4 regions of the Desulfovibrio simplex genome follow, and region 3 is predicted to be linked to each of the others. Evidence: riboswitches for the same ligand, from Rfam matches in the RefSeq annotation. Region 3 holds a riboswitch; each other region holds the start of a gene.
The links. Region 3 has a riboswitch for cobalamin ahead of ACZ5DH_RS03980 (anaerobic ribonucleoside triphosphate reductase). Riboswitches for the same ligand answer to the same signal wherever they lie in the genome.
Positions count from the first base shown of each region.

Region 1: linked by a shared signal. The riboswitch ahead of ACZ5DH_RS12375 (sirohydrochlorin cobaltochelatase) and the one ahead of ACZ5DH_RS03980 (anaerobic ribonucleoside triphosphate reductase) in region 3 are both predicted to bind cobalamin.
Region 2: linked by a shared signal. The riboswitch ahead of metE (5-methyltetrahydropteroyltriglutamate--homocysteine S-methyltransferase) and the one ahead of ACZ5DH_RS03980 (anaerobic ribonucleoside triphosphate reductase) in region 3 are both predicted to bind cobalamin.
Region 4: linked by a shared signal. The riboswitch ahead of ACZ5DH_RS07915 (FecCD family ABC transporter permease) and the one ahead of ACZ5DH_RS03980 (anaerobic ribonucleoside triphosphate reductase) in region 3 are both predicted to bind cobalamin.

Region 1 is NZ_AP042377.1:3,012,249-3,014,444, forward strand. It holds gene ACZ5DH_RS12370 (30S ribosomal protein S1) at 1-723, opposite strand, end outside; cobalamin riboswitch at 900-1,113, shown strand; gene ACZ5DH_RS12375 (sirohydrochlorin cobaltochelatase) at 1,148-2,068, shown strand.
Region 2 is NZ_AP042377.1:3,240,298-3,242,493, reverse strand. It holds cobalamin riboswitch at 442-696, shown strand; gene metE (5-methyltetrahydropteroyltriglutamate--homocysteine S-methyltransferase) at 913-2,196, shown strand, end outside.
Region 3 is NZ_AP042377.1:962,406-964,601, forward strand. It holds gene ACZ5DH_RS03970 (hypothetical protein) at 247-468, opposite strand; gene ACZ5DH_RS03975 (hypothetical protein) at 489-698, opposite strand; cobalamin riboswitch at 906-1,087, shown strand; gene ACZ5DH_RS03980 (anaerobic ribonucleoside triphosphate reductase) at 1,299-2,196, shown strand, end outside.
Region 4 is NZ_AP042377.1:1,939,230-1,941,425, reverse strand. It holds gene ACZ5DH_RS07920 (glycosyltransferase family protein) at 1-582, opposite strand, end outside; cobalamin riboswitch at 714-893, shown strand; gene ACZ5DH_RS07915 (FecCD family ABC transporter permease) at 1,302-2,196, shown strand, end outside.

The DNA of each region.
Region 1 (2,196 bases), 1.8 Mb from region 3:
ATGACGGATGCGCTTCCAGCTCATATCGGTGATGTGCAGCAGGCCGTCGAGGCCGCCCAGGTCGACGAACACGCCGTATTCGGTGATGTTCTTGGCCTTGCCCTGCACAGTCTGGTTTTCTTCGAGGGTGCGCAGCAGATCCTGGCGCTTGGAATCGCGTTCTTCTTCAAGCAGCACGCGGCGCGAAACAATGACATTGCTGCGGCGGCGGTTGATCTTGAGCACGCGGAATTCGAACTCCTGGTTGACCAGGGCGTCCATGTCCGGCACGGGACGCAGATCCACATGAGAACCGGGCAAAAATGCCTCGACTCCGCCGATGTCCACGGTGTAGCCGCCCTTGATGCGGCGTACGATGTGGCCCGTGATGACCCTGTTGTTTTCCTGCACGTCTTCGAGCTGGTCGAAAACCTGCATGCGTTTGGCCTTTTCAAAAGAAAGGGTAATGGTGCCGTCGTTTTCGTTCTTGCGAACAACGTACACGTCCACCTTGTCGCCCACGGAAACGACCATGTTGCCGGCGGCATCGCGAAATTCAGCCGCGGGAATCTGCCCCTCGGACTTGAAGTTCACGTCCACCAGTACATTGTCTTCGTCCACGCGAACGATTTCGCCCTTGGTGATAGAGCCTTCTTCAAGGTCGCCAAAATCGGAAGTGAGGTAGTTTTCGAGAGCACTCTCGAAATTCATTTCGGTTTCGTGCCCGGTTTCCAAGCCTGCCATATGTCCAGCCTCCAAACATGATTTCCCTTTTTTAAAGAGAGGTCGCATATGTAGCAGAAATTTGCCGGAAGAACAAGGAAAAATACGCCCGAAACGGCCAAGAAAGCCGCGCTGCAGCCCCGGTGCGGACCCACATGTGGCGGCTGGCGCAACCTCCCGCCCTCCTTGACATTTGGCGCTCCCTGTTGTCCTGTGGTCTTTTGGCGGGGAATTTCGTGCAAGTCGAAAACAGTCGCGCTGCGGTAAGAGGGGACAAGGTTTCTTTTCGCCTGCTCAGGAAGGGCGGCGTTTGACAGCCAATCGCGCAAGCGGTGAAGGCGAAACCAAGGCGCTGGCCGTGCGGCCACACAGCCCTCAAGTCCGAACACCCGCCGGGGCCAAAGCCCTTTTGCGAACCTTTCAACGCGAAATTGAGGAGGTTGCCATGCCGCGCACCCTGTCACACGTCGGGCTTCGCCCGCTGCTTTTCGTCCTGCTGCTGCTCGCGGCGCTTGCCGTGCACGGCACAAGCTACGCCGCAGACGCCGCTGCCCCCAAGGAAGGCATCCTGCTGGTAGCTTTCGGCACCAGTGTTCCCGAAGCCCAGCCCGCCTTCAAGGCTGTGGATGCGGAATTCAAAAAAGCCTTTCCCGGCGCGCCTGTGGTCTGGGCCTACACATCGCAGATCATTCGCAAAAAGCTGGCCGAACAGGGGCATCCTGTGGGCGGCATCAGCGACGGCATGGCCCAGCTTGCCAAGGACGGCGTAAAGGTCGTGCGCGTGCAGTCCCTGCATGTTCTGGCCGGTGAAGAATTTACCGCCCTTGAAAGGGCCGTGCTGCTTGACGTGAGCAAGAACCCCGGCCGTTTTGAGGCCGTTTTTATGGGCCGCCCCATGCTTGAGTCCAAGCCTGACGCCCAGGAACTTCTGGCCGCCATTCTGGCCGACACCAAAAGCCAACGCGGCAAAAACACCGCCCTTGTGCTCATGGGCCACGGCCAGAGCCATGGCCGCGCAGACCTGGCCTTTGAAGGCGTGCGCGCTGTTTTCACGGCCACTGACAAAAACATCCACATGGCCACGGTGGAAGGCGCGCGCAGCTTTGAAGACCTGCTCAAGGAGCTCAAGGCCGCCAAGGTCAAGCACGTTGTGATCGCACCCCTCATGCTGGTGGCGGGCGACCATGCCCGCAACGACCTTGCAGGCGATGAGGACGACTCCTGGGCTACCCAGCTCAAAAAGGCCGGCATCAAGGTTGACACCCACCTCAAAGGCCTTGGCGAAACCCCCGGCGCTGCCGCCATCCTTGTGCGCCACGCCAAGGAAAGCGCCGACGACCTGACCAAGGAACCCAGAAAGCCGTAAACGCCGCCTGATAAAACGCCTTTTCCCGGACGGCACGATGGGCCGCACTGCCGCACCGATCAGGAAAAAGCTTTTGGCGCATATCACTCAAGAGCCACCCGCCGCACGGGTGGCTCTTGTTTTGCCCG
Region 2 (2,196 bases), 1.5 Mb from region 3:
CAGCCGTTGCCCGCAGGGCTTACGGATGAAGACAGCACCGCTATTTATTTGCGCTGTTAAGCGCCGAAGCATGCGTGTCTTAAACTTTGAGAATGTCCATTCTCAAAGTTAATCTGGTCTAGGGCATTTTAACTTTGAAAAAGTGTGAATGCTCTAACGCTGCACGAAAGTGCAGCGCGCCACAACGTGGCGTGGGTTCAGCCGAGCTTTAGCCGTTGCGACGAAGGAAGCTACGGCTGCCGCAAAGACAGCATTGGTTATCCGTAAGCGGCAAAGACCCGCTAACGGCTACCGCAAATCGCATTTTCCGGCTGAATGAAAACTTTGAAATGTGAAGCATTTCAAAGTTAATCTGCTCTAAGACACCTCACAAGCTCAAAGCTATCCTGCTCTGCCGGCTACGAGTATTAACCGTCATCATTTTTTGCCCTGTCTGCGCTTGACACTGTGGCCGCTGTTATATATCAATTTATCTAGATATTGTGATGAAAAACGGAAAACGGTGAAAATCCGTTGCGGACGCGCCACTGTAACCGGCACAAACCCGCGCCGTGCCACTGTTCATCGACCAGGCCGTCAAAATGTTGGGAATGCCGCAACATCGGTCTGCTCCGGGGACGGGAAGGTACGGCCACGCGCAACGACAAACGCGCAGGGGCCGGAAGCCAGGAGACGCCTCATCACCTGCCGCCATCCGGCGGCAAGGCAGTACTGTCTCGCGTTCAGGCAAGTGCCCGGTCAGGCGTTGTTGCGCCCGGCCAGAGCCGTGCGGCATGGTGATGCCGCACGTCGGTACGGATTGCATCCGTATTGTGAAGTGGCGGCAAGACCGGCAGGTCGCACGCCATTTCAGGTATAAAAGCTCTAGCGTGAAAAAGACTGCCCTTTCAACACCATATGAAAGGAGCAACCATGCGTACCCACATTCTCGGCTTTCCCTCCATGGGCAGGCAGCGTGAGCTGAAACAGGCTCTCGAATCTTTCTGGCGTGGCGACACTTCCGCCCAGGATCTCACCGGCACAGCGCACCAGCTTCAGGAATCCCATTGGGCTATCCAGAGCGAGGCTGGCTTGAGCTACGTGACCACGGGCGATTTTTCCTTCTATGACCGCATGCTGGACACAAGCCTCATGCTTGGGGCCGTGCCTGCCCGCTTTGCCCACTGCGGCAAGGATGCCCTGACGCGCTATTTCGCTCTGGCGCGCGGCGACGCCTCACGCAACATTCCGGCCATGGAGATGACCAAGTGGTTTGACACCAACTACCACTACCTTGTGCCGGAAATTGAAGCCGACGCCGTATGGACGCCCGGCGAACACCCCGTGCTGGAAGCCACCCGGCGCGCCGCCGCCAAAGGCTTCACGCCCAAGGCCGCCATCATAGGCCCCTTCACCTGGCTGGCCCTGGCCAAGGGCCAGAACGGCGCAGATCCGTGGACGCGCCTGAACGAGGTGCTGGCAACCTATACGGCGCTGCTGGAACAGCTGGTTCCCCTCTGCGGCTGCGTGCAGATTGAAGAACCCGTGCTCTGCACCGAACTGTTGCCCGCTCCCGCCGCTGCGCGCTTTGCCGAAGCGTATGCAACGCTCAATGCGGCGGCGGCCCGCGCCGGGTCAGCCAGGCTTTTGCTGGCGACCTACTTCGGCCCGCTGGACCAGCACCTTGCCCTGGCTGCAAACAGCGGCTGCGCGGCCCTGCATATTGACCTTGTGCGCGGCCCCGGCCAGCTGGACGCCGTGCTCGCCGCCCTGCCCGATCACATGGCCCTGTCGCTCGGACTGGTCAACGGACGCAATATCTGGAAGACCGACTACACGCAGGCTGCCCACCTCATAGCCCGCGCCGTGAGCGCCCTTGGCGCGGACCGGGTTCTTCTGGCCTCTTCCTGCTCGCTTTTGCACAGCCCCGTGGACCTTGCGGAAGAAACCGGACTTCCTGCACACATCAAGAACCGCATGGCCTTTGCCGTGCAAAAATGCGGGGAACTGGCGGACCTCAAGGCCATCGCCCAGGGACAGGGCGCGGACATTCTGGCAGCCAACGCCGCTGTGCTGGCCGAGGCTCAAGCCCATGCCGACACGGTTCAGGCAGCGGTGCGTGAGCGCGCCGCCGCCGTGACCCCGGCCATGCTGGCCCGCAAATCCCCGTTCGCCGAACGAAAACAGGCCCAGGCATGGCTGCGTTTGCCGCTTCTG
Region 3 (2,196 bases):
CATAGAATAATCCGAAAGGAAACGCGGTCACTGAACGGACAATGCGCACGATTAAGGAAGAACTTTTCTGGCTGTGCGAATGGCGCAGCCTGGAGCATCCTGACAACGCGTTTTCTGACGGGGCAGAACTCGTCACACCACGTACCTGCACTCGGCGCCTGGTGGAAGACCTCACAATGCGTGCATCGGCAGGCTGGTGAAAACCGGAAGGATTCTCCCTCAAAAGCCGTTTGATTTATGGGGGCATTACAGGGTGGCGTGACCTGCGGCCTCGGGTTGGGAGAGAGGCATGGAGACTCTTTGCGCGGGGTGGGCGTGGGCGTTCGTCCTGCTTGGTTCCGGGCGTGTGGATGTGGAGGCGTCGCGCACAGGGGCGGGCGTGACCTGCGGGTACGCGCCGGGTGGGGGCGGGCGTCCGTCCTCGACAAGTGCGGACATGCCCATGTTTATGCGGTAGGGCAGGATCATTTTTTGCCTGTAAATTTCATTTATTCTGCTGAATTAATTGAGTAGTGGAAATTGATTTTTTGCTTCTTGGTAATATTTCTTAAAAAAATATGGCCCGGTAAAAATGGCAAATGGTGCGGTTTTCCAGAGGTCGCATCTGCAAATCCGCAGTTGCCAAGGGTTTGATCAGCCTTGAAATCATCAGGGCAGTGCGCTAGATTGTAGCCCGCACCAAGGGAGTCATCAGCCAAACATGTAAGGCTGCGGAACTTTCAATGGCGGTTCCGGCAGTGTATTTTTCGGGCAGGGTATAGCTCGCGCCCAACACTTTTTTGCGGCCTTTTTTTGGACCTGAGCGAACACTTTATAATAAAATTTATCAATAAAAATTGAACTGTTCCTACGAGACTAGGAAGTCTTTTTTGCTTACCCCGATTGACATGATGCAGTTCTTTTGAGATTTTCTAGACATTGAAAGCGCCCTATGGGCTTAATAGAGAATCCCGTGAAAAACGGGAGCGGACCCGCCGCCGTAAGCCGTACAAACGCCGCCTTTCTTCATGCGCCACTGGGGCAATGCCCTGGGAAGGCCGAAAGGCGGTCGGCAAGCCGGAAGACCTGCTTTCAACAAAACACCCAACGGCTGTCGGGTATACCCCTGTACAGTCAAGATACGGATTGTCGGCACGGGGCCTTTGCCGGCCAATCCTTTGCGGGAACGATCTGTTCCCGGCTACAGGCTTGCCCCTGGGTTTACTTACCGCCCCATATGTTACCGGTGTCCCCTTCGTTCGTTTTGCGAACGGACTTTTTCACAGTTGTTTTCACAGTTCTTATGGGAGTCTTTCTCCATGCCCGCCAGCATCACCAAGCGCGATGGCACGGCAGTGCCTTTCGATTCCGTCAAGATTCTCAACGCCATTACCAAGGCCAATCAGGCCGTTGGCGGTGAGGATATGTCCCCTACAGACCTTTTGTTTGTCACTGAAAAAGTGTGCAAAAAACTGGATGCCCGCGGCCTCAAGCACGTTGAGGAAATTCAGGATCTTGTTGAAGAAACGCTGATCCAGTACGACTACGCCAAGACGGCCAAGGCCTACATCCTGTACCGCGCCGAGCATACGAAAATCCGCAACGCGGAATCGTATCTCATGGATATCTATAAAAAACTTACGTATTCCCCGGCCATTCACGAAGACATCAAGCGCGAAAACGCCAATATTGACGGCGACACCGCCATGGGCACCATGCTCAAGTACGGATCCGAGGGGTCCAAGTACTTTATTGACAACTACATTCTGCCCAAGGATGCCTCGGCCGCGCATATCAATGGCGACATCCATATCCATGATAAAGATTTCTACATGCTCACGGAAACGTGCTGCCAGATAGACCTTATCCCACTGTTTAAAAACGGTTTTTCCACCGGGCACGGGTATCTGCGCGAGCCCAACGCCATTGAAAGCTATTCGGCCCTGGCCTGCATAGCCATTCAGGCCAACCAGAATGAAATGCACGGCGGTCAGAGTGTGCCGCACTTCGACTTTGCCATGGCCGAGGGCGTCATTAAAACGTACCGCAAGGAATACGAAAGGGCCTTTACCTCCTTTGTACGTATTGCCATGCATATGAAAGCCCGGGATGCAGCGGTTTTTACCGAAAAACTGCTGGCCAGCGTTGACCTGTGCCCGCGCCTTGGCAATATGGAAGAATTTGGCCGCAAGCTGGATCAGGTCGCCTCTGCGGAAC
Region 4 (2,196 bases), 980 kb from region 3:
CTGGAAAACGCGCAGGGTCAGTCCGTCAAAAAGGTTTTCATTCAGAACTATTCGGGATTCTGAGAAAATATCAATCATTTCCCTGTTGCCGACGTCCTGGCGGACATGCACGCTGTAGCGCTGCATCAGCAGGTTGAGAATGTTGCTTCTTTTGAGGCGCTGCGGCGTAGTGACCCCCACAAAGGAGATGTCGTACTTTTTGCACGGGGTGGGAGCGCGAAATTCATGCTTCTGGGCGCAGAGCGGCAGCCACGAAGCCCTGATTCCGGCTTTGCGAAGCGTCGATACGGTTTCCATCTGGTCCACGAAGACGTCGTCAAAGACCTTGCAGGCGTGTTCAAGCCAGAACGCGTTGATGCTTGAGTCGATGCAGTATGCCGCCAGACGGGCCTGGCACCGGTGCAGACCGGCAGGGAGTTTTTTCGCGCCAAAAAGTTCCACCAGCACGACATCTACCGGCATATCAAGTTCCGCAAGTGCATCGGTGACGTCTTTTTCCTGGTACGGCGCCAGATCAATCACCGTATGTCCCAGGCTCAGCAGACCTTCTTTGAGAAAAAAACCGTCATACGCGATATTCATGCACGTTCCTTGCTGCGTCGGTGGATAGTTCGCGCATGCTAGCCCGGTGGAAAAACAAAAACAATGGCGCAGGCCGCCCGGCCTGCGGTTTTGGCGAGTCCGCCCGGCATTGACAGGCCTGCCGCCCCCGCCTACAGTAGGCGCGGCAATGGTAGCCGGGTTGCCCGGCTTGAAAAGGGAATCCCGTTAGATGCGGGAGCGGACCCGCCGCCGTAAGGCTCGCCAACCTCGCACCACGCAGTGCCACTGGAAACGGGAAGGCCGGTGAGAGGGAGCCAAGCCGGAAGACCTGCCTTGCCCCATGGCCCCGCTTTTGGCTGGAGCAATTTCACTTTGAAATTGCTCTGGCGATTGCGTGAGCAGACGCCCGCCGCAAAGGTGCACGCGCAGCTTCAGTCGTTGCCCGCAGGGCTTGCCTGAACCGTTGACGGAATCGTCTTACGGGTCAGGACAGCAGCGCTACGAATGAAGACAGCACTATCATTTACTTGCGCGGTTAAGCGCCAAGGCGAGCGTATCTTGAACTTTGAGAATGTACATTCTCAAAGTTGATCTGCTCCAGGGTGCATGGCAGCGGCATGAGCCGCCACGGCAACGGGACTTTGTCGGCAGGACTGAGGAAATACGGGCCTCTTCCTTCATGAAGCAACATCTGTTTCATGCGGGAAGAGGCCTTTTTTATGCCCATGCGCCCCGCGCTGGGTCTTCAAAGGGCGGGCATGACCGCGACATCACATTCCTCCTCTCCCTCCGGGTTGTCATCCGTGCGCCTGTGGCCCGCGTTCGCGGCTTTGGCGACGCTGTGGCTTGTTTCCCTGCCTCTGGCCTGTCTGCCCGGCCCGGTTCCGCTGGCGGCTGGTCAGGTTTTTCACGCTCTGGCGGTGCAACTCGGGCTGGCCGCGCCACCACAGGATACGTCGCTCATGCTGGTGGTGGGGCAGATACGCCTTGCCCGCGTGTGCCTTGCGACCCTGTGCGGCGGCGCTTTGGCCGTGGCGGGTGTGGCCCTGCAAGGGGTCTTGCGCAACCCTCTGGCCGACCCTTTTACTCTGGGGATTTCGGCGGGCGCGGCGTGCGGGGCAAGCATTGCCATTGCCCTTGGCGGCGTTGCGGGCAGAGCCCTGAGCGGACTTTTGGCGGCAGTGCATCTTTCCCTGCCGGGACCGGCGGCTCTGGTGGCCCCGGCGGCTCTGGCGGGCGCGCTGCTGGCCCTGGCCGGAGCCTTGTGGCTCGGCAGGGGCGACGGCGGCTTCAGGCGCGAGAGCGTCATACTTGCGGGCATTGCCGTGGCGGCCTTTCTGGGGGCGCTGGTGGCATTGATCAAGGCGCTCAATGAAGAATCCGTAACCAGCATTGTTTTCTGGATTATGGGGTCGTTTCAGGGGCGTGGATGGGACAGCCTGCCCCTGTTGCTGGCAACGTTCGTGCCTGGTCTGCTGGCTGTGGCTTTGGGCTGGCGCGCGCTGGACGTACTGACCCTGGGCGACGAGCAGGCCGCCCAGCTCGGGCTGAATGTGGGCCGCGCACGGCTTTGGCTGCTGGCCGGGGCAAGCTGTATGACGGCGGGGTGCGTGGCCGTTGCCGGAGTGATCGGCTTTGTGGGACTGGTGGTGC